Regions from separate parts of the Janthinobacterium sp. RA13 genome, predicted to be linked through region 1. Evidence: predicted binding sites of a transcription regulator. Region 1 holds the regulator's gene; the other holds the start of a gene.
What was found. The regulator HrcA, encoded in region 1, represses chaperone genes, less so after heat shock. The targets are predictions, from matches to a motif close to TTAGCACTCNNNNNNNNNGAGTGCTAA.
Positions count from the first base shown of each region.

Region 2: a site for HrcA is predicted at 7,415-7,441, ahead of rpoH (RNA polymerase sigma factor RpoH). Genes of this name have one in related genera too.

Region 1 covers NZ_JQNP01000001.1:3,761,154-3,772,844, forward strand. Annotated here, with positions in the region: gene leuS (leucine--tRNA ligase) at 1-1,351, opposite strand, end outside; gene FG13_RS16720 (DUF6597 domain-containing transcriptional factor) at 1,501-2,289, shown strand; gene FG13_RS16725 (VOC family protein) at 2,367-2,732, shown strand; gene FG13_RS16730 (LysR substrate-binding domain-containing protein) at 2,729-3,634, opposite strand; gene FG13_RS16735 (acyl-CoA dehydrogenase) at 3,796-4,974, shown strand; gene FG13_RS16740 (CaiB/BaiF CoA transferase family protein) at 4,974-6,221, shown strand; gene FG13_RS16745 (barstar family protein) at 6,315-6,641, opposite strand; gene dapB (4-hydroxy-tetrahydrodipicolinate reductase) at 6,649-7,458, opposite strand; gene FG13_RS16755 (outer membrane protein assembly factor BamE) at 7,478-8,119, opposite strand; gene fur (ferric iron uptake transcriptional regulator) at 8,316-8,747, shown strand; gene hrcA (heat-inducible transcriptional repressor HrcA) at 8,796-9,812, opposite strand; gene FG13_RS16770 (HAD family hydrolase) at 9,915-10,640, opposite strand; gene FG13_RS16775 (hypothetical protein) at 10,886-11,485, shown strand; gene FG13_RS16780 (hypothetical protein) at 11,522-11,691, shown strand, end outside.
Region 2 covers NZ_JQNP01000001.1:5,254,825-5,266,515, forward strand. Annotated here, with positions in the region: gene FG13_RS23310 (type II CAAX endopeptidase family protein) at 1-1,386, opposite strand, end outside; gene FG13_RS23315 (ABC transporter ATP-binding protein) at 1,383-2,108, opposite strand; gene FG13_RS23320 (DUF3667 domain-containing protein) at 2,172-3,011, opposite strand; gene FG13_RS23325 (ArsR/SmtB family transcription factor) at 3,145-3,843, opposite strand; gene FG13_RS23330 (cytochrome P450) at 3,920-5,035, shown strand; gene FG13_RS23335 (antibiotic biosynthesis monooxygenase family protein) at 5,032-5,379, shown strand; gene FG13_RS23340 (hypothetical protein) at 5,376-5,828, opposite strand; gene FG13_RS23345 (hypothetical protein) at 6,006-6,272, shown strand; gene rpoH (RNA polymerase sigma factor RpoH) at 6,362-7,255, opposite strand; gene ftsX (permease-like cell division protein FtsX) at 7,638-8,558, opposite strand; gene FG13_RS23360 (cell division ATP-binding protein FtsE) at 8,555-9,292, opposite strand; gene ftsY (signal recognition particle-docking protein FtsY) at 9,301-10,359, opposite strand; gene FG13_RS23370 (MerR family transcriptional regulator) at 10,524-11,504, opposite strand; gene FG13_RS23375 (NAD(P)/FAD-dependent oxidoreductase) at 11,670-11,691, shown strand, end outside.

The DNA.
Region 1 (11,691 bases):
AATGGATCATCGGGATCGGCGTGCCCCAGTAGCGCTGACGCGAAATGCCCCAGTCGCGCAGGCGGAACGTGGTTTTCTTTTCGCCCAGGCCCAGTTCCGCCAGGTCGGCGGCCACCGCATCGACGGCGGACGCGAAATGCAGGCCGTCGTATTTGCCGGAGGCGACGCAGACGCCATCCTTGCTGCCATACGATTCCTGCCAGGCGTCCGTCGAAAATTCCTGGCCCTTGACTTCGATCACTTGCTTGATCGGCAGATTGTATTTCTTGGCAAAGCCGAAATCGCGTTCGTCGTGCGCCGGCACGCCCATCACGGCGCCATCGCCGTAGGTGATCAAGACGTAGTTGCCGACCCACACTTCCACTTGCGCGCCCGTCAACGGATGGGTGACGAACAGGCCGGTCGGCATGCCCTTCTTCTCCATCGTCGCCATGTCCGCTTCGATCACGGAACCGAGCTTGCATTCGGCGTTGAAGGCGGCCAGCGCAGGATTGCTTTGCGCGGCGTGGATGGCCAGCGGGTGCTCGGCGGCCACGGCGCAGAAGGTCACGCCCATGACCGTATCAGGACGGGTGGTAAACACATACAGCTTGCCGTCGCCGATCAGGCTGCCTTCGGCATCCTTGATCTGGTGCGGGAAGGCGAAGCGCACGCCCGTCGACTTGCCGATCCAGTTGGTCTGCATGATGCGCACGCGCTCGGGCCAGCCCGGCAGCTTGTCGTCCACATACGCCAGCAATTCTTCCGCGTAGTCGGTGATGCGCGCGTAGTACATGGGGATTTCGCGCTTCTCGATCAGCGCGCCCGAACGCCAGCCGCGGCCATCGACGACTTGTTCGTTGGCCAGTACGGTCTGGTCGATCGGATCCCAGTTCACGGTACCGGTCTTCTTGTAGATGATGCCTTTTTCCAGCATCTTGAGGAACATCCACTGGTTCCATTTGTAGTATTCGGGCTTGCAGGCGGTCATTTCGCGCGACCAGTCGATGGCCAGGCCCATCGATTCCATCTGCTGCTTCATGTGGGCGATGTTCGAATACGTCCATTGCGCGGGCGGCACGTTGTTGGCCATGGCCGCGTTTTCCGCGGGCATGCCGAACGCATCCCAGCCCATCGGCATGAGCACGTTGTAGCCGTTCATGCGCAGGTAGCGGTACATCACATCATTGATCGTATAGTTGCGTACGTGACCCATGTGCAGCTTGCCCGAAGGGTAAGGCAGCATCGAGCAGGCAAAATACTTGCCTTTAGGGAAACGTGGGTCGTGTTCGACGGCTTTATAGGCGTCGATCGCCTTCCAGTGCGATTGGGCGGCTTGTTCGACGTCGGCGGGACTATATTTATCTTGCATGATGATGTGCGACCAGCGTGGCCCGGCCAATAGTGGATATGAACCGAGCATTATACTGGTTGTCGCCGCCCGATAGCACGGCGCGCTGGCGGCCCGGTCTGGCAAATTTTGGCCGGCGCGCAATTCTGCTGTGTAATATATGCACAATCTTGTTCTTTGCATCAAAACCGGCCATGATCGTCTACCAGGAATATCCGCCCCTCCCCGCCCTGCGGCCCTGGCTCGATTGCGTCTGGACGTGCCGCGTGCAAACGGGCACCACACCCGTCACGCACCAGGTCTTGCCCGACAATTGCATCGACATCCTGTGCCAGGACCAGCAGGACGCCAGCTTTGCCGTGGGCATGATGACGGCGCCGATTGCCGTCGTCAGCCACGGTCTCGTGCAAACGGTGGCGGCCCGCTTCAAGCCGGGCGCGGCGGCACGCTTCTTCCAGCTCCCCTTGTGCGAACTCAGCGATGGCCGCACGGGCTTGCAGCAGCTGTGGGGCCGCGAGCTGGCGGCGCGCCTCGGTGATGCGCTATGGAGCGAGCCTTTGAGCAACACGCAGCGCATCGCCATCTTGCAGGAATATCTGCTGCTGCGCCTGCGCACCGCGCCGCCACGGCGTCAGGCGGGCGCGGCCGAGCATGCGATCGCCGCCATCGAGGCGGCAGCGGGGCAAGTGCGCGTGGACGGCCTGGCGCGGCAGCTGGGCGTGTCGCGCCAGCACCTGGCGCTGCAATTTCGTCAGCAAGTGGGCATCAGCCCGAAGCTGTTTGCCCGCATCTGCCGCTTTCGCGCGGCCAGCGCCGGCATGCAAAACCTGGCGGGACAACAGGACTGGGCGCAAGTGGCCTTGCAATATGGTTATTTCGACCAGTCGCACCTGATCCACGACTTCCAGGATTTCGCCCGCAGCTCGCCCGAGGCGTGGCTGGCGGGCAGGCGCACTTGAACACCTTCCATTTTTACAATCACGCGCCGCGCGCCAGTGGCATGATGGCGTGATTCTTCATTCACCAGGAGCAGAACATGATCAAGGGTTTACGCACCGTCACCTATCCCGTCCCCGACCTGGACAAGGCCAAGGCCTGGTACAGCCAGGTATTCGGCACGGCGCCGTATTTCGACCAGCCGTTCTATGTCGGTTTTAATATCGGCGGCTTCGAGCTGGGCTTGCTGCCGGATGGCCAGCCGGGCACGCAGGGCAGCGTGACGTACTGGGGCGTGGACGGCATCGAGCAGGAAGTCGAACGCATCGTGGCACTGGGCGGCAGCCTGCACCATCCGATCACGGACGTGGGCGACGGCATCCGCACGGTGGAATTGCTCGACCCGTTCGGCAACCAGATCGGCCTGATCGACAATCCCCATTTCGATACCAGCAAGGTCGTTTAGGCGGCTTCGCCCTGCAGCCATGCGCGAAATTGCTGCAGGGCCGTCTTTTCATGCGCCGTTTCAGGCGTGATCAGGTAATACGCGCGCTGACCGCGCAGTGGGCGCTCGCACGCGATGCGCAATTCGCCGCGCGCCAGTTCCGCTTCGACCAGCATGCGTGGCAGCAAAACCACGCCTTGCCCTTGCACGGCCGCCATGGCCAGCATGGAAAACAGTTCATAGCGGGCGCCATAGTGCGCCCCATCGCGTCCTTCCCCCTCGACCTGCATGGCGTCAAACCACTGGCGCCAGGCGCCTGGGCGCGTACTTTGCTGCAACAAGGTCAGTTCCAGTAAATCCTGCGGCTGCCACTCACTGCGCGCGGCCAGCAGGCGCGGGCTGGCGACGGGCACGATTTCTTCATGCATGAGCAAGGTGGCGCGCGTGCCGGGCCAGCGCGCCAGTTGCTCTGGCGTGCCCGCGTATAAGGCGCCGTCGTATTCCGTATCGGCAAACATAAATGGTTTCGTGTAGGCATCGATATGCACGACGATGTCCGGGTGCAGCCCCGCCAGTGACGACAGCCGCGGCATCAGCCAGCGCGTGGCAAACGTGGGCACGGAAGCGAGCTGCAAGGCGCCGCCGCCGCCCTGGCGCGCCATGGTGTCGAGCGTGTCGCGCTCCAGGCCATCGAGGCGGGCCGCGATCTGCCGCGCATACGCGGCGCCGGCGCTGGTCAGCAGCACGCCATGGCGCGTGCGCTGGAACAGTTGCACGCCGAGAAAACTTTCCAACGATGAAATCTGCCGCGACACGGCGCTTTGCGTCAGCGACAGTTCGCGCGCCGCATGCGTGTAGCTCTGGTGCCGCGCAGCCGCCTCGAAGCAGTTCAAGGCTTGCAGCATGGGGATTTTGCGTGACATGGGGGGTATCCGGCCAGTGAAAGACCCCTAGTATGCCGCAAGATATGCGCAGCACGCATGTCTGGGTGCGAAAAAATCGTTTGCGCAAGGCTAGGCAAAAACCTACCATGAGCCATATTCAATCTTGCGCCGATCACCGGCGCTCACCTGCGAGGCCTGTGATGAGCAAAACCGTATTCGACTGGAATTCCCCCCTGCTGCTGGAAGAACAACTGACGGGCGACGAACGCGCCGTGCTGGAAGCGGCCCGAGACTATTGCCAGGGCAGCCTGGTGCCAAGGGTCCTCGAATCGTTCCGCCATGGCCGCACGGACGCGGCCATCTTCCGCGAAATGGGTGAGCTGGGCTTGCTGGGCACAACGATCCCTGAAGAATACGGCGGCGCCGGCCTGAACTACGTCTGCTATGGCCTGGCCGCGCGCGAAGTCGAGCGCGTCGATTCGGGCTACCGCTCGATGATGAGCGTGCAATCATCCTTGGTGATGGTGCCGATCAACGCTTTCGGCAACGAAGAAACGAAACAGAAATACCTGCCGAAACTGGCGACGGGCGAGTTCATCGGCTGCTTCGGCCTGACGGAACCAAACCACGGCTCCGATCCTGGCAGCATGGTCACGCGCGCGCGCAAGGTGCCGGGCGGCTATAGCTTGTCGGGTGCGAAGATGTGGATCACCAACAGCCCGATCGCCGACGTGTTCGTCGTCTGGGCCAAGGACGATGAAGGCGCGATCCGCGGCTTCGTGCTGGAAAAAGGCTGGAAAGGCCTGTCGGCGCCGGAAATCCACGGCAAGGTCGGCTTGCGCACCAGCATCACCGGCGAAATCGTCATGGATGAAGTGTTCTGCCCTGAAGAAAACGCCTTCCCCGACGTGCGCGGCCTGAAGGGCCCGTTCACCTGCCTGAACAGCGCCCGCTACGGCATCGCCTGGGGCGCGCTGGGCGCGGCCGAAGACTGCTACCTGAAGGCGCGCCAGTACACGATGGACCGCCAGCAATTCGGCCGTCCGCTGGCCGCGAACCAGTTGGTGCAAAAGAAACTGGCCGACATGCTGACGGAAATCACCATGGGCTTGCAAGGCTGCTTGCGCCTGGGCCGCATGAAGGATGAAGGTTCGCCCGCCGTGGAAATCACCTCGATCATGAAACGCAACAGCTGCGGCAAGGCGCTCGATATTGCCCGCGTAGCGCGCGACATGATGGGCGGCAACGGTATTTCCGACGAGTTCGGCGTCATCCGCCACCTGGTCAATCTGGAAGTGGTCAACACCTATGAAGGCACGCACGATGTGCACGCGCTGATCATCGGCCGCGCCATCACCGGCATCGCCGCCTTCAACTAATGGACGCCTTGGCTTCCACCCTGCGGCCCGCGCCGCTGGTCGGCTTGCGCGTGCTCGACCTGTCGCGCGTGCTGGCCGGCCCCTGGGCCGGGCAAATGCTGGCCGACCTCGGTGCGGACGTCGTCAAGGTTGAACAGCCGGGCCGCGGCGACGACACGCGCTCCTGGGGCCCGCCGTACCTGAAAGACGAGGACGGCCGTGATACTGCCGAGGCCGCCTATTTCCAGTGTGCCAACCGCAACAAGCGCTCGCTGTGCATCGACCTGGCCGCCCCTGAAGGGCAAGCGCTGGTGCGCAAGCTGGCGGCCGAATCGGACGTGCTGCTGGAAAATTTCAAGCTCGATGGCTTGAAGCAATATGGTTTGGACGCGGCCAGTTTGCTGGCGCTCAATCCTCGCCTCGTCTACTGCTCCATCACGGGCTTTGGCCAGGATGGGCCGTACGCGGCGCGCGCCGGCTATGACTTTTTGATCCAGGGCATGGGCGGCTTGATGAGCATCACGGGCATACCCGATGGCCAGCCCGGTGCCGGGCCGCAAAAAGTGGGCGTGGCGCAGACGGACATCCTGACGGGCCTGTACGCCACCATCGCCGTGCAGGCGGCGCTGGCCGAACGGGAACGCTCGGGCCTGGGCCAGCATATCGACCTGGCCTTGCTCGACGTGCAAGTAGCGGCGCTGGGCAACCAGGCCGCCAATTACCTGTGCGGCGGCAAAGTGCCGCAGCGTATGGGCAATGCGCATCCGAACATCGTGCCCTACCAGGATTTTCCTACGGCCGATGGCGACATGATTCTGGCGATCGGCAATGACGGGCAATTCTCGCGCTTTTGCGCCGTCGCCGGCCACCCGGAATGGGCGCTGGACGAACGTTTTGCCACCAATCCGCAGCGCGTGGCAAACCGGTCCATCCTGATCCCCCTGATGCGCCAGGCCACGGTCATGCGCACGACGGCCGAGTGGATCAGCGCCTTCGAGGCGCAAGCCGTGCCGTGCGGTCCCGTCAACCGCATCGACCAGGTCTTTGCCGACCCGCAAGTGGTGGCGCGTGGCTTGAAAGTGGAGATGCCGCATCCCACGGCGGGCACGGTGGCGCTGGTAGCCAATCCCGTGCGCCTCTCAAGCTCGCCGGTGCAATACCGCTTGCCGCCACCATTGCTGGGGCAGCATACGCAGGAAGTGCTGCAGCAATGGCTGGGATTGGACAGTACGGAGATTGACGGCTTGCGCGAGCGCAAGGTGGTGTAACTCACCCCAACGGCGGAACGGCTGGGGTCGGACCCTGAGGGGGAATGCGCCCGAATCGGGCGCATTCCGATCGCGAAGCGACTGCCCCCGGAATTACTTCAGCGTCAATTTCAACGCCGGCTTCTCGCCATAATCCTCATAGCGCTCATTGATGCCGGCGATACAGAACGTGATTTCTTCCAGCAAGTCCGGCACTTGCGCCTTCATCGCTTCCGCATCCTGCACAACGATGTCGAGCACTTCGTTTGGTTTCAAACGGAACTGCGTCATGTTTTCGTCGTCGCGCAGATAACTGAGGCAATCGACCCAGGCATCCATGCTGTTGCCGTAAAACGCGGGGAAACCGAAGGCTGGCACGCATTGCGCGTGAAAGCTCGCTACGTCGGTGATGTCTTTTCCATTCAGGATGGCAGTGGCCATAGCTTCCTCAGTTCTTCAGCGACAGCACGTCCTGCATGTCGAACAGGCCGGTCGGCTTGTCGGCCAGGAAACGCGCGGCGCGCAGGGCGCCGTGGGCGTAGGTGACGCGGCTGCTCGACTTGTGGCTGATCTCGATGCGCTCGCCGATGCCGGCAAACAGCACCGTATGGTCGCCGACGATATCGCCGCCGCGGATGGTGGCAAAGCCGATGGTCGACGGGTCGCGTTCGCCCGTCACGCCTTCACGGCCGTACACGGCGCATTCCTTCAAGTCGCGGCCCAGGGCGCCGGCCACCACTTCGCCCATTTGCAGGGCCGTGCCCGACGGCGCATCGACCTTGTGGCGGTGATGGGCTTCGATGATCTCGATGTCGTAGCCTTCGGACAGGCTTTTCGCGGCCAGTTCCAGCAGCTTCATGGTGACGTTCACGCCCACGCTCATGTTCGGCGCGAACATGATGGCCGTCTTTTCGGCGGCGGCGGCAATGGCGGCCTTGCCAGCGTCATCGAAACCGGTGGTGCCGATGATCATCTTGATGCCGTGCTCGGCGCAATACGCCAGGTGCTGCAAAGTGCCTTCGGGACGCGTGAAGTCGATCAGGTAATCGGCGCCGGCCAGGCCGGTGGCCAGGCTTGACTCGATCAGCACGCCGGCAGGTTTACCGAGAAAGGCGGCGGCATCCTGGCCGACGGACGGCGAACCAGCGCGGTCGAGCGCGCCAGCGAGAACAGCGTCAGGCGCGTTGCTGACGGCTTCGATCAGGATATGGCCCATACGGCCGCTGGCGCCAGCGATGGCAATTTTCAGTTCAGTCATTTTATTCTCTTACAACAACTTATTTGGTGGGTTCGGCAGCAGGTGCAGGTGCAGGCTCGGCGGCAGGCGCCGTTGCAGGTGCAGGTACAAGCGCAGGCTTGCTCACAGGAATGGCTGGCGCGGCATCGGCCGGCACCGGCACGGCGCTTGGCGCCACGGGCGATGGCAGGGCGGCGGCAGGCGCGTCAGCCTTGGCAACCTTGGCGAATGGCGACGGACCGGCGATGCGGTCGATGTATTCTTTCTCTGTCGGCAAGTTGCCGCCTTCAAAACGTTCCACTTTGCCATCCTTGCCGAAGTACACGACCACGCGGCTGCTGGTGGTTTCGCCACTGCCCCGGGCCAGGCGGAACGGGTAATCCCAGCGGTCGGCATGGAAGATATCGGTCAGCAGCGAGGTGCCGAGGACGAAACGCACCTGGTCGCGCGTCATGCCCACTTTCAACTGGGCCAGCATCTCTTCGGAGACAAAGTTGCCTTGTTGAATGTCAGGACGGTAGGGCGAGAAAAACCACATGAATTTTTGCAGCGGCGTGATGGTGGTCGTTTGTGCGCCCTGTTCGGGGACCAGTTCCTTGCCTTCTTTTTGAGCAGCTGCCGGCTTTTCGCCCAGAATGCCACGGCTGGCGCAGCCGGACATGGCCAGCGCGACACAGACCATGCCTGCCACGACTGGTGCTCGAAATGAAATACGGTGCCAGAGAGATGGCAATACAGCCGGTGTTACGCGCATAAATGACCTCAATTGGATGAACAAAACGCCAGGAGTGACCGGCCCGCCAAAAAAAAGCATATTTTGGCACTCCCCGACAAAACGCTATATGATAAAGCACCTGACCCACATACGAGCAACAAACATGAGTAACAATCCTAGTGATCTCAAGGCAAGCGGCCTGAAAGCCACCCTGCCACGGCTGAAGATACTCGATATCTTCCAGAGTAGCCCGGTACGCCACCTGACCGCGGAAGACGTGTATAAAATTCTGCTGGCCGACAATATGGATGTCGGTTTGGCAACTGTCTACCGCGTCCTGACGCAATTCGAACAGGCTGGCTTGCTCAACCGCAACCATTTTGAAACCGGCAAGGCGATTTTCGAGCTCAACGAAGGCTCCCACCACGACCACCTGGTGTGCCTCGACTGTGGCCGGGTCGAAGAATTCTTCGACGAAGAAATCGAAATCCGCCAGCAAAAAGTGGCCGAGGAGCGCGGCTTCAAGATCGCCGAACACGCCCTGGCCATCTACGGCAACTGCACCAAGACAGCTTGCCCGCACAAAACCGCCTGATCCACGCTTGCCGGTCCCACGGAGCGGCTGGCGCGTCAGGCAGTACGATCAATGATGGCTGAGCGCGCTTGACAGCAACTTGGCCGTGATATCGACAATCGGGATGACGCGTTCGTAAGCCATGCGCGTCGGCCCGATCACTCCCAGCGTTCCCACGATCTTGCCGTTGACTTCATACGGCGCCGTCACCACGCTCATCTCATCCATCGGCACCAGGTTCGATTCGCCGCCGATGAAAATCTGCACGCCCGTCGCCTTGCTCGACACGTCGAGCAACTGCATCAAGCCCGTCTTTTGCTCGAACATGTCGAACATCTGGCGCAGCGAATGCATATTCGATGACAGATCGCTCACGCTGAGCAAGTTGCGCTCGCCGGAAATCACCATGTCGTCGCTATGGTCGGCCATCGCTTCACTGCCCGCTTCCACGGCCGCCTGCATCAGGCTGCCCATGTCGTCGCGCAACTGGCGCAGCTCGCCCTGCAGGCGCACGCGCACGGCGTCGAAGGACAGGCCGCCATAATTCTGGTTGATATAGTTGGCCGATTGCACCAGTTGCGCCGGCGTATAGTCGGCCTCCGTCAGCAATAGACGGTTCTGCACGTCGCCGCCGGGAGCGACGATGACGAGCAGGATGCGTTTTTCGGACAGGCGCAAGAATTCGATTTGCTGGAACACGGATTCGCGCCGCGGGCTGAGCACGACGCCGGCAAACTGCGACAGCGACGACAACATCTGCGCCGCGTTGGCGATGGTTTTTTGCGGCTGCGGCGTCTGCAGGCGCATGCGCGACTCCACCATGTGCTCGTCCAGATGCCGCACGGTCAGCAAGGTGTCGACAAAGATGCGGTAGCCGCGCGGCGTGGGGATGCGTCCGGCCGAGGTGTGCGGACTGGAGACATAACCGAGCTCTTCCAGGTCAGCCATGATGTTGCGGATCGTGGCCGGCGACAGGTCGAGGCCGGAAATTTTCGACAAGGCGCGCGAACCGACCGGCAGGCCGTCGGCGATATATCGCTCGACCAGGGCTTTCAGCAGTGTTTGGGCACGTGTATCGAGTTGCATGGTGTTTTATTTAAGCAAGTGTTTTGTTAAGCAAGCGGCAACGAAAGCGGCCGAACGTGCAGCAACAGCGCCTATTATGCACGTTCGCCCGTCCTGCGGCGATCAATCTTCCAGTTGCTCCTGCAACCACAACAGCAATTCATCAAAGTTGGCGCAGATGGCGTCGGGCTGCACGCCGGCGGCCAGGTGGGCATCGCTGCCCTTGCGGTTCATCCACACGGCACGCATGCCCGCTCCCTGCGCTCCCGTCACATCGAAATACAGATCATCGCCGACATACACGGCTTCATGGGGCGCCACGTCCAGCGCTGCGCAAGCGGCCAGGAAGATGCTGGCGTCGGGCTTGGCCACGCCAAAGTCGCTGGCGGCGATCGATACCTTGAAATGCTGCGCCAGGCCGATAATTTCAAGGTCCGCATTGCCATTCGAGATGGAGCCGACCAGCATGCGCTGGCCCATCCAGGCCAGGCCCGGCAAGACGTCGTCATATGGCTGGACGCGATGACGGGCCGCAAGGAACTGCGCGATGGCGCCGTCGACCAGGGCGGGATCCTCGCCGGCCGCCTCGAAGGCGGCCAGCAGGCCCGCGCGGCGCAACTCGATCAGGTTGCCATGGAAATGCGGTTGTTCATTGAGCATGGCCAGACGGTGCCGGCGCAGCAGCTCGATGGAAAACTGCTGCGCCACCTTGGGTGCATGCGTGGCCAGCCAGTCGTGCAGCAGGGTTTCGGCGGCGGCAATCACGGGCGCGATGGGCCACAAGGTATCGTCGAGGTCGAAGAGGATGGCCTTGGGCGGCACGGCGGGTTTTACAGGAGCAAGGGACATGGGACTCACAATGGGATGCTGCGTCACAGTGCGCAGGGTATAGCTATTGTCGCACCGATCGCCGCCGCCGGCATGGCTGCGCCCCCGTGAAATGGGGCCGGGCCAGCGCTTCCCGGCGAAAAATTGTTACAGGGTGATACAAGGCAAGATCATTCAGCTTGCCAGATAGACTAAAATAGGCGCCATTCCAATGCGGCGCCAGCGTCCGCGTTGCGCTACCCAACCTAATTCGTTTTGGAGACTGTATGAAAAATTTGTACCTGCGCTCGATGCTGGCGGCGGCTTGCGCCGCCACACTGGCAGCCTGCGGCGGCAGCGGCGGCAACCTGTATCTGCAAGGCACGGTTGGCGGTCTGGCCAAGGATGGCCTGATTCTCCAGAATGACGGGGAACGCTTGCCGGTCCCTGCGGGCCAGGGCCAGTTTGTTTTCACCAAGCTGGTCAAGAACGATGACCGCTACGACATCACCATCGCGCAACAGCCCAAGGGCGCCGTTTGCACGATTATCAATGGCGTCGGCAAGGCATCGAGCTACTCTGTGACCACGGCCCAGGTGATCTGCAAGACCAATACCTACCCGCTTCGCGGCACGGTCACGGGCCTGAGCGCCGATGGCTTGCGTCTGGTGATGGGCCCCAACGGCACCACCCTGCTGGCTGGCGCCACCGCCTACGAATTCGCAAGTGTTGATGACGGCGCCGCGTACGGCATTTCCATACTGGCTCAGCCAACGGGCCTGAAGTGCCGCTTCCAGGGTTCCAGCAGTGCGGACGGCAGCGATACGGTCGGCACGATGGGCTCCACCGCCACGACCGCGGCCACACTTGACTGCACGCCGCAGTAATCCTTGCGATCCGTCACCTATTTTTTGGAGAAATACATGAAGTTATCCTGCTTGCGCCCACTCGCCGCACTGCTGCTGACCCTGGGACTGGCCGCTTGCGGCGGCAAGGCCTCGTATGATGTCAGCGGCACCATCACAGGCTTGAACAATGAAGGACTGATCCTGGCCAACGGCAGCGACACCCTGCCGGTTCCTGCGGGCAAAAC
Region 2 (11,691 bases), 1.5 Mb from region 1:
CGCCACGCCGAACAGGACCAATGGGTACAGCAGGGCCAGCACGGCCCACAGCTGGGCCTTTTGCCGCAGCGCCTGCTCGATGGAAAGGGGAAACGTGTACAGCAGCCACAGCGCGCCGCCTTCCTTGTTGAGGGTCTGGAAAGCGGACATCAGCAGTACATAGGTACCGAGGAAAAAGCCGGTGGAGGCCAGCAGCACGGGATGATCCAGCAGCGCGTGCAGGTCGTGCGCCTGGCCCGTCACCACGGCTTGTCCGCCAAGGATCAGCAAGGGCATCAGCAGGGTTTGCACGAGGAAATTACGGTCGCGCAAGAGTAACGTCAGTTCGCGCCGCTGGATCGCCGTGCCGAGGCGCGGGCGCCATCGCCGTGTGGGCAGGGGCGCCGCAGCCCGCTTGCGCGCCGCTTCGCGTTGGCCCGCGCCCACGACGCCGTGGCGCAACTGGCGGCGCAGGATGGCCATGCCCAGCAGCATCAAGCACAGGGATTGCGCCAGCAGCAGGACGGCGGGCAGCAAGGCTGCCACACCATCGGCGTTGAGCAGGCGCACCAGCAGGCCCGGCGGCGTCCAGTGGCTCCAGGCGGGCATGGTGGCCGCCCACGCATACGCGAAGCCGCCCGTGCCCATGCCGAAGGACATGCCCAGATACATGGGCAACAGGCCCGCCAGGGAAATGACCGCCTGCAGGTTGCCCAGCCGGGATGGCGTGAGCGACAGGCGCAAGCCCGTGTCGACGAGGGTGCGCAGCATGGCGGCCAGGGCCAGCAGGACGAGGCTGGCTAGCAGGCCGGACAGTGGCGAAAACCAGCCCTGGCCCGAATACCAGGCGATGACGGTCGTGCCGGGCCACAGGGCCAGCAAGCCGGCTGGATTGACGAGCGTGCGTTCGAGCACGCGCGCCCACAGCAAGGTGCTTTTCTCGACGGGCAGGGTGACCAGCCATTCCAGGTCCCAGTCCGGCTTCGACAGTTCTCCCATGCCTAGCGGCAGCAGGACGCTGACCAGCCACAGCAGCGCCAGCTGCAGGGTCAGGCCGCCGGTCAGCACCGCGCTAAAGGGCGCGGCCATCAGCTGCGCGATGACGGGGTCGAGCAGGTGGCTGCCCGTGTGCAGGCTGCCACGCGCCTGGCAGGCGGCGACCTGGTCCAGCAAACAATGCATGTTCAGCACGCTATGGCGGGCGATGCTGCCGAAGGAAAACAGCATGGGCAGCAATAGCAGCGCGCCCAGCAGCCAGCGCCCGCCACGCTTGCCCGGCGTGGCGGGGCGGCTTTTACTGTTTTTCTTGAAGGAAAGGCCTCGGCCGCTGACGTTGAGCAGGCGCTGCAGGCGCAAGCGGGTCAGCAGCCAGACGGCGCGCCAGGTGGTGGGCGGCGCCGTTGTCATGTGGTTTCATCGGTCAGTTGCAAGAAGAGCTCTTCCAGGCTGCCATCGCTGGACAGTTGCTGGCGAATATCGTCCAGGCTGCCTGTGGCGACCAGGGTGCCACGGTGGATGATGGCGACCCTGCTGCACAGCTTTTGCGCCATATCGAGCAAATGCGTGGACACGAAGATCGTGGTGCCGGCGGCGGCGCGGCGCAGCAAGCGTTCCTGCACGTCGCGCGAGGCACGCGGGTCGAGGCCGTTGATCGGTTCATCGAGGATCAGCACGGCCGGATCGTGTATCAGCGCGCAAGCCAGGCCCAGTTTTTTCTTCATGCCCAGCGAATAATTGACGGCGAAATCCTCGCTCGCTTCATCGAGCCCGAATTCCGTCAGCAGGCGCGCGGCGCGGGCGGCCGCTTCCGTGCGCGAAAAACCATGCATTTCGGCCACGAATTGCAGGATTTCACGGCCGCGCAAATAATCGTAAAAGATGGGATTGTCTGGCAGGTAACCCACCTTGCGCTTGACGGCGGCGCCGTCGCGCTGGCAATCGAAGCCATCGACCAGCACGCGGCCGGCGCTGGGCACGAGGATGCCCATCAGCATGCGGATGGTGGTGGTTTTTCCCGCCCCGTTCGGGCCCAGGAAGCCGAAGACTTCTCCTTTGCCCACTTGCAAGGTCAGCGGCTTGACGGCCTCGAACGTGCCGTACTGTTTGGACAAGCCTTCGAAGGCAATCATCGTGCATCCCAAAAAAGATAGCGTGCAGGATGATAGCCCGAGACGGTGCCGCTGGCGCGTCCCTTAATGTCGCAGCATGACGCCGATGGCGATGCAGGCCAGGATCGCCAGGCTCATGGCGATGCCGTAGGCTGCCATCAATACCAGCCAGCGGCAGACGGTGGCGAGTTTGCCGCTTCGATACACGCGCCACATGGCCCAGGGCAGATAGGCCAGCAGCCAGGCGCCGAGCGCGATGCGGATAATGTTGACGGGGATCAAGGTCATCAGCGCCATCGTGATGAAGGCGAAGGCATTCGCATGCAGGGCGAACAGGAAATGTTCGCCATAGCGCCTTCCGCTGCCCAGGTAAAGGATTTTCAGGAACAGGGCGAACAGCGGCATCAGGCAAAACATGGCGTACGGCGCGTAATGGTAAAAGCTGTCCACCACGAGTTTTTGTTTCTCCGCCGTGGGCAGTTGCTCGAAGTCTTGCCATTGCTGCGGCAGGGTGGGTGTCTGGCCCAGGATGCTGAGCTGTATAGGTGATGGTTTGTTTTCCTGAGTTTGACGGGGGCCGTGGGCGCTTGCCTGGGCTTGCTGGCCGTGGACGGTGAGAAACATGTCGGGGCTGCTGAACTTGAGGATGGCAAAGAACAGGATGCTGAAGGTCAGGTAGACGCGCAGCGGTTCCACGTAGCGCACGCGGCGTCCCGCGATGTATTCATTGCTCAGCGCGCCAGGACGGAACAGCAGCAGGGCCAGGGTACGCCAGAGCTTGCCTTCGAGCGCCACATAATGGGCAACGAATTCATGCAGGAATTCGCGTGCGCTGGGCATGTGCAGGGTCGTCGTCTGGCCGCAGGCGCTGCAGAAGTTGCCTGGCGCATCGGTATTGCAGTTATGGCAGGTGCTGGATGACACTGTTTTCAAGATGAACTCTTTCCATGGCCAAAAAATGATCGCTCAAGGGCGCAGCCTATGATGAATGAAAAGAATGATAAAAGCACACTTTTATCTTTTTCGTTGCTTCCGAGATACAAAATGCCTGCGCCGTTCAGCCACCACCAAAGGCGGCCAGCAGGCGCCGTTCACCGGCGGGCGTGAGGCGCAGGGCGCGGCTGTCGAGTTCGCGTTCGGCCCAGCGCTGGCGCAGGGCCAGTTGCAAGATGGCGGCCCCCAGCGCGCCGCCCAGGTGGGCACGCCGCTCGCTCCAGTCCAGGCAGGCACAGGCGAAGCGGCGGCGCTGCTTGTGTAATTGCGGCACGTCGATGCCCAGCGCCGCCATGCCGGCCGTGCCCGCTTCCGACAAACGATATTCTCCGCCACCGCCATCATCGAGCAGCCAGCCTCGGGCGAGCAACTGGTCGTGCACGGTGACGGCCACCGTGCCGGCCATGTGGTCGTAGCAGGTGCGCGCATGGCGCAGGCGGTCGGGCGTGGAAGGCGTAAAGGGCGTCGCCGGCACGCCGGCCACCACCAGCAGCGCTTCCAGCGCTCGCGCCACCTCCGTGCTGGCCAGGCGGTAATAGCGGTGCTTGCCCTGCGCCACCATCGACAGCAAACCATCGTCGCGCAAGCGGCTCAGATGGGCGCTGGCCGTCGAGGCGCCCACTTCGGCCAGCGTGGCCAATTCCGTGGCCGTGCGCGCATGGCCGTCGAGCAGGCTGCACAGCATGCGCGCGCGGGCCGGTTCGGCGATGGCGCCGGCCAGTTGCGCCAGACCCATGTCGGCCGAGGGAAGTTTGTCATCCATGATTCGTTCGTGGGCGAAGTGTTGTGGTGGAAGGACCAGCATACTCGTGTCCCACCCTCACTGCAATGGAATGCGCATGCCGTCCACCGACTTTGTTATCGACCCCGCCGACCCTTTCGCCGCCGTTACCCACGCGGCGCCATATGATTACTATCGCCGCCTGGCGGATGGCCCGCCGCTGCGTTTCCAGGCCTCACTCGACTGCTGGCTGGCGACGGGTGCGGCCGGCGTGCAAGCCGTGCTGGCGCATCCCGCTTGCCGCGTGCGCCCGACAGGACAGCCTGTACCGGATACTCTGGCTGGCACGCCGTGCGGCGCGATTTTTGCCGAACTGGTGCGTATGAACGATGGCGAGCGGCATGCCGTGCCGAAACAGGTGCTGGCGCGCGCGCTGGGCCAGGTGGATCTGGCGCGCCTGCAGGAGCGGGCGATGCATCTTGCCCGTGATTATGTTCCCGGCAGCGCCGCCCAGCTCAACGATGCGATTTTTCAACTGCCCCTGTTCGCCATGGCGGACTTGCTGGGCTTTGCGCCAGCGCAATGGCCGGCGCTGGCCGTTTGGACGCGAGATTTTGTCGCTTGCCTGTCGCCGTTGAGCAATGGAAAACAACTGGCCGGCGCGCAAGTGGCGGCCGATTCCCTGCTGCAAGGTTTTGGCCACTTGCTGCGCGAGGGCAACGCGAGGCCCGGCAGCCTGCTGGCCAGTATCGTGGCCGAGACCGATGCCATGGGGAGCGGCATGCTGGCCAACCTCGTGGGCTTGCTGTCGCAGACCTGCGACGCCACAGCCGGCTTGCTGGGCAATGCCATCGTGGCTTTGCGCGCGCAGCCTGACTTGCTGCCGTCACTGCGCGCCGCCCCCCAGCGATGGCCGGCCATGCTGCGCGAGGTCAGCCGGAATGATCCGGCCATCCACAACACGCGCCGCTACACGGCTGATGCCGTGGAATTGCATGGCGTGCGCGTGCCGGCCGGGCAGATGATCGTCGTCGTGCTGGCCAGCGCTGGCGATGCGGAGTTGGGCTTTGGCCATGGCCGCCACGGTTGTCCGGGCCAGTCCATCGCGCACACCATCGCCACGGCTTGCCTGCAGACGTGGACCGATGCGTTGCAACGCCTGCCGCTGGCGTGGCGTTACCTGCCGTCGCTGAATGCCCGCATCCCTGTCTTTAGCCCAGGAGAAATGAAATGATTGCCGTGATTTTCGAAGTCTGGCCCAGCGCCGAAGGGCGCCAGCACTATCTGGACCTGGCGGCGTCCCTGCGGCCCTTGCTCGATGAAGTGGATGGGTTTATTTCCATCGAACGCTTCAGCAGCCTGAGCGAGCCAGGTAAATTGCTGTCGCTATCCTTCTTTCGCGACGAGGCGGCGCTGGTGCGGTGGCGGCAGCTGGAAGCGCACCGCGCGGCGCAGTCGGCCGGCAGGCAGGGCGTGTTTGACGATTACCGGCTGCGCATCGCCGCCGTGGTGCGCGATTACGGCATGCTGGACCGGGAACAGGCGCCGGCCGACAGCCGCCAGCGCCACAGCGTTTAGCGGGGCAGCGCGCCCTGCGTGATTTTCACCTTGACCCGGTAAGTGGGCTCGGCCGCATTCAGGGCCGGCGGCGTGGCCGGGTCGACGTCGAGCAAGGTAAACGTCAGGTGGTTGACGGTGACGGAGCTGGCGGCGCCGGGCATGGAATCGGACAGGACGATGTCGGTGGCGCCTGCACTGTTGAGCAAACTGAAACTGTAGCTGACGTAGCCTTTCCACACGCATACGGCGCCCTTGCGGCAGCGGCTGTCGTTGACGCGCTCGAGTTTCAGGGTATCGGTGGCCGTGATGGCGACCTGTTCGCCCGGCGAGAGCACGTGGGTGACGCTGCGCGGCGTGTTTTCCGCGTCGCCGGCGCTGCCGGCCGCGCCGCAGCCGGCCAGCACGGCCAGGCAGGCGAAGAACAGGGGCCGCAGCACGCTACGATAAGAGTGGGTCAGAGAATGCATGTTTTTCCTTTCAGGTAGAGCGTTCCGGCGTGCTTGTTCACGCGCGGGATGAAATGATAGTAACAAAATGATATTTTTCAGGCGCACTATTGGCGTGCTGCCGATGAATTGACGCGCCGGCCACGCGGCGCGCCGATTACTGCGTAAAATGGCTGTTTTGAAAATCAGGAAACAACCATGAAAAAAACCGACCTGGCCAAAAGCGATGCCAAGAAACTGATGGGAAAGATGAATGTTCCCGGCGCCGGTGCATTCGGTAAGGAAGCGGTGGTCGTCGACCGCCGCGAGCAGCGCAAGCGCGATCAGGCCCTGGGCCTGGTGCCGTTCGCCGTCAAGCTGAACAGCGATCTGGTCTTGCAATTGCAGACACTGGCCAAGGAACGCGGCGCGGATCTGAATGAATTGGTTGCCGAAGTCCTCGTCAAGGGCCTGGCTGCAGCGTAAGGGCTGACAATGTTTATCTGTTGATAAATATCAGTGGTAAAACTAAAAGGCGCCTTGCGGCGCCTTTTGCATTGCGGCATTGCTTTCGATTACACCCAGGCGGCCAGCGCGCCCTTCATTTTTTTCAGCGCCGCCACTTCGATCTGGCGGATGCGCTCGGCCGATACGCCGAACTCTTCCGCCAGCGCGTGCAGGGTGGCGCCGGAACCGTCGTCGTTGGCCAGCCAGCGCGCTTCGATGATGCGGCGCGAACGGGCGTCGAGCTTGCTCAAGGCCGTTTCCAGGCCTTCCGATTGCAAACGCGTCACTTGTTCCGCTTCCAGCACCTTGGTCGGCTCGCTTTGCTCCGACGACAGGTAGGCGATCGGCGAAAACTTGTCGTCTTCATCGTCGGTCGGCGATTCCAGCGCAATGTCGCGGCCGCTCAAGCGCGTTTCCATCTCGATCACTTCTTCGCGCTTCACGTCGAGCAGCTTGGCCAGCGCATCGATCTGCTTCGGCGTCATCGCGTCCAGGCCCGTCTTGTGGCTGCGCAGGTTGAAGAACAGCTTGCGCTGCGCTTTCGTCGTCGCAACCTTGACCAGGCGCCAGTTTTTCAGGATGTATTCATGCATCTCGGCTTTCACCCAGTGCATGGCGTACGACACCAGGCGCACGCCCTGGTCCGGATCGAAACGTTTCACGGCTTTCATCAAGCCGATATTACCTTCCTGAATCAGGTCGGCGTGCGGCAAGCCATAGCCCAGGTAGCCGCGGGCAATCGAAACCACCAGGCGCAGGTGCGACAGCACCAGTTCTTGCGCGGCGGCCAGGTCATTTTTTTCACGCAGGCGTGTCGCCAGCGAAATTTCTTCGTCGTGGGTCAACATGGGCAGGCGGTTCACGGCCGAAATATAGGCGTCGATATTGCCCAGATTGCCAGTGAAACCGAGGCCCAGCGCATTACTTTTGGTCGGAACCAATGCGGACGTTGCGGACATCATAGTCATGTTTTCTCCCTCGTAGTCTTGCTTTGTTCCAGTTGGCCACGTCACGCGACGTGGTCCGGTTGTCTGTTTGCGTATTCGGTCTTGCACTTTGCAGAGCGCGGCACCATCTTCATCTGGCGTCCATGGCGCTTCTGCCTTTGGTATGTCCCTATATTAGCACTCTCTGCTTGAGAGTGCCAATCAGCACATTTAATCGGCCTGATAGCCTAAATGCTATGGCGATTTAATGCTTGATATACATCTGAACAGTGATTTGAACACGTAATCAGTCTACGGCCTCTGGCTGAAGCGAACCTTAAGAATACTTGCTTAATATCAAGATGATAGCAGTGCAGGGACGCATGGCGGTGCCGAAGCGCCGCCATGGGAGGGAAGGTCAGTTCAGGCGCGCCAGGTGGCGCTGCACGCAGAGGAAGGCGCCGATCAGGCCCAGGCCGGCGCTGACGGCCAGCAAGCCGGCCATCGGCAGCGGCGCCAGCGGCACCAGCTGGAATTCGGACGCGTAAAGGCGGGCAAACTCGGCAATCGCGGTATTGAGCGGTTGCAAGGCCAGCGCCACGGCGCCCAGGGCCAGCGCACCGGCGCACAGGCCCAGCAGGGCGCCTGTGTAATAGAAGGGGCGGTGGATGAAGGTGTCGGTGGCGCCGATCAGTTTCGAGATGCTGATTTCATCGCGCTGCTGCATCACTTGCAAGCGGATGGTGTTGAAGACAACAGCGATCACGGCCACGCCCAAAGTAATGGCCAGCAGCAACAGCACCAGGCGCAGCACGCCCAGCAGGGCCGCCAGGCGCTTGACCCAGGCCGAATCGACTTGCGCTGATTCCACGCCTGGCAACTGGCGCAACTGTTCCGCCACGGCATCGACGTCCTGCGCTTCGCTGGCGCTGCTGAAGGCGTCGAGTTTCAGCACATAGCTGTCGGGCAAGGGATTGTCGCCCAGGGTGCTCAGCACATCAGCCAGGCCGCTCTTGTTTTTCAGGGTGTCGAGCGCCTGTTCGCGGGGGATGAAGACGATTTTCGCCTTTTGCTCGCCGACGATCTTGCGCATGGAACTGGCCAGCGCCACGGCTTGCTCGCGCGGGGTGTCGATCTTCAGGAAGACGCTGATTTCCGGGTCGACCGACATCTGTTCCGACATCGGGCGTACATTGTCGAGCATGGTCAAGCCGGCGAACGGCAGCGACAGGGCGATGGCGACGACGACGACGTTCAATAAAAAGCCGCCCGGCGATTTGCGCAAATGAATCAGCGCCGAACCGAGCGCGAAGCGGTGTTGACGGAACCAGCCTCTCATGCCTGTTCTCCTTCGCCGTCGTCCAGGCCAGGGGCGAAATCGGGATCGGGCGGCGCGAAGACGGGCGCCTGCGTGGCCTTGTCGATGGCGACCAGCTGGCCGTTTTTCAGGTGGATCACGCGGGCGGCCGCGTCGAGCATCTGTTCGTCATGGCTGGAAATGAGGCAAGTCACGCCCACGGAGTGGAAGGCTTTCAGGGCGTCGAGCACCTTGTTGGCGCTGGCGCGGTCCAGGTTGGCCGTCGGTTCGTCGGCCAGGATGATCTGTGGCCGGTTGACGATGGCGCGCGCGATCGACACGCGCTGCTGCTCCCCGCCAGACAGCGACAGCGGACGCGCCATGGCGCGGTCCAGCAATCCCACCTTGTCGAGCGCGGCGCGCGCGCGCTGTTCCGCGGCAACTTTATGCGCGCCGACGACGAGCAGCGGCAGCATGACGTTGGCCAGGATGGAGCGGTCGTTCAATAATTTTTGCTGCTGGAAGATCAGGCCCATGTTACGGCGCAAAAACGGCACGCCGGCCGGCTTGATCTTCGCCATGTCCTGGCCGTTGACGATCAGCTTGCCCGACGTGGGGCGTTCCATGGCGGCGATCATTTTCAGCAAGGTGGATTTGCCGGCGCCGGACGGGCCGGCCAGGAACACCAGCTCGCCCTTGGCAATACTGAGCGAAATGTCGCTGAGCGCCACGGCATCGGGGGAGTATTGCTTGGAGACGTGCTGAAATTCAATCATGTATGGGCTTATCCGAGCAGCGCTTCGACAAATTCGGCAGCCACGAAAGGCTGCAAGTCTTCAATTTTCTCACCGATGCCGATGAAATACACGGGCACGGGACGCACGCGGGCAATCGCCGCCAGCACGCCGCCCTTGGCCGTACCGTCCAGCTTGGTGATCACCAGGCCGCTCAACTGCAGCGCATCGTCAAACGCTTTCACTTGCGTGAGGGCGTTCTGGCCCGTGTTGCCGTCGATGACGAGCAGGGTTTCATGCGGCGCGCCTTCCATGCCTTTGCCGATCACGCGCTTGATTTTCTTCAATTCTTCCATCAGGTGCAACTGCGTCGGCAAGCGTCCTGCCGTGTCGACCATCACCACGTCGATGCCGCGCGCTTTCGCCGATTGCACGGAATCGTAGGCCACGGCGGCCGGGTCGCCCGATTCCTGCGAAATCACGGTAACGTTGTTGCGCTCGCCCCAGACCATCAGCTGCTCGCGCGCGGCGGCGCGGAAGGTGTCGCCCGCAGCCAGCAGCACGGACTGGTTGTTCGACTGCATGTGCTTGGCCAGCTTGCCGATGGTGGTGGTCTTGCCGGCGCCATTCACGCCGGAAATCATCATCACCAGCGGTTTGTGGCGGCCCAGCTCGAAGCGCTTTTCCAGCGGCGAGAGCAGGTCGATCAGCAGTACTTTCAGGGCGGCCTTGACGGCGGCCGCGTCGAGCAGCTTGTCTTCCTTGACCTTTTTCTTCAATTCCGTGAGCAGGAATTCCGTGGCGTCGATGCCGGCGTCGGACATCAGCAAGGCCGCTTCCAGCTCTTCGTACAGGGCGTCGTCGATCTTCGCGCCGACAAACAGCACGGACAAGGTGTTCGAGGTTTTCGACAGGCCCGCCTTCAGGCGCGTCATCCACGATTTTTTCTCGGGTTCGGCGGCCACGATCACGGGCACGAGCTCGGCCGGCGCGCCGCTCAGGGGCGCAGCGGCAGGCTGCGGTGCAGGCGGCGTGGCGGCGGGAAGGACGAGGGGCTCGGCTGGCGCAGCCTCGGGAGCGATGGGTTTTTTCTTGAAGAAACTAAACATGGATGTGTGGTGGCGGGTGCTGACCTAAGGCCCGGCGGCGCCGGACACTGTGTTACGGGCTATTCTACCAGAGCGCGCCCGGCCCTTCATGCTTTACTGTTCGATTGGCAACATTGCGCGGCTATCCACGGAGATCGCCGCAGTTGCCGCGCTTTCCAGTGGGATCAATGGGTTTGCAGGGCCAGCGCCTGATGGCGGCGGCGCCAGTCGGCGATGCTTTCGTCGACTTGCCGCAAGTCCAGCACATGCAAAAAGGGCGGCGGCTGGCGGTACAACACGGGACTGCGTCCACCGGCCCACAATTCCATGCTTGGCGGCAAGCTTGCATGCAGTTGCTGCAGGCTGTCGCGCGTCTGCCGTTGCTTGCTGGCGCTGGAAAACGATAGCGCGACGATGTCGGCCCGCTGCGCGCGGGCGGCCGCGACGATGTCCGTCAGCGGCGTTTCCACCCCCAGCGACATGCAATGGGCGCCGGCCGCCGCGCACAGCGCCTCGGCCATCAGCAGGCCCAGGCCATGGCGCTCCTGCGGCAAGGTACTGAGGACGATGCGCGGCGTGCGCGTGGACGGGCTGCTCGCTTGCGGCAGGGAAAAAATGGCGTGGCGCATCACCGTCTGCAAGGTTTCGCTATACAGATGCTCTTCATACACGGCCAGCTCGCCGCAAGCCCACGCTTCGCCCACCATGCCGGTAAGCGGCGCGATGACGTCGATGGTGAACGCTTTCAGGCCCAGCACGGCCAGTGCCTGGCGCAGGGCGCCGCCCAGTTCCTCCATCTGGTGGCTGCGGCACAGGGCCAGATAGTGTTCGAGCTGGGGCGCCGGCGTCGACGGTGCCGTGCTGCCGGCGCTGGCCAGCTGCTGCAGTTGCACGGTGCTGTGCTGCATGATTTTGCCCGGACGAAATCCGAGGTCCAGCAGGCGCTTGACCATGCGCAATTTTTGCACTTGCTCGGCCGGGTAGCTGCGCTCGCCAAAGGCGTCGCGCTGGGGCTGGGGAAAGGCGTAGCGGCGCTCCCACACACGCAAGGTTTCCTTGGCCAGTCCGGTATCGCGTTCGACATCGCTGATGCTGAAGGCGGAAGTAGGTTGCAGGTCAGTATCCATACCAGGGTGGCTTTGCTCGCTTGCGGAAGAACGTGGCATGCATTTTACGCCTTCCGCCGCCCCGTACCAAATAGCTGAATCCGATTAGGAATTGCCTACGTATAAGTTTCTGAACGGCTCAGGACGCTCATTGACATAAATCAATATTTCATCGATTATCCATGAGTCTTATTTGTCCAGGACAAACTTAATACAGGTGCACTCATGAAAATTGCCGTCGTCGGAG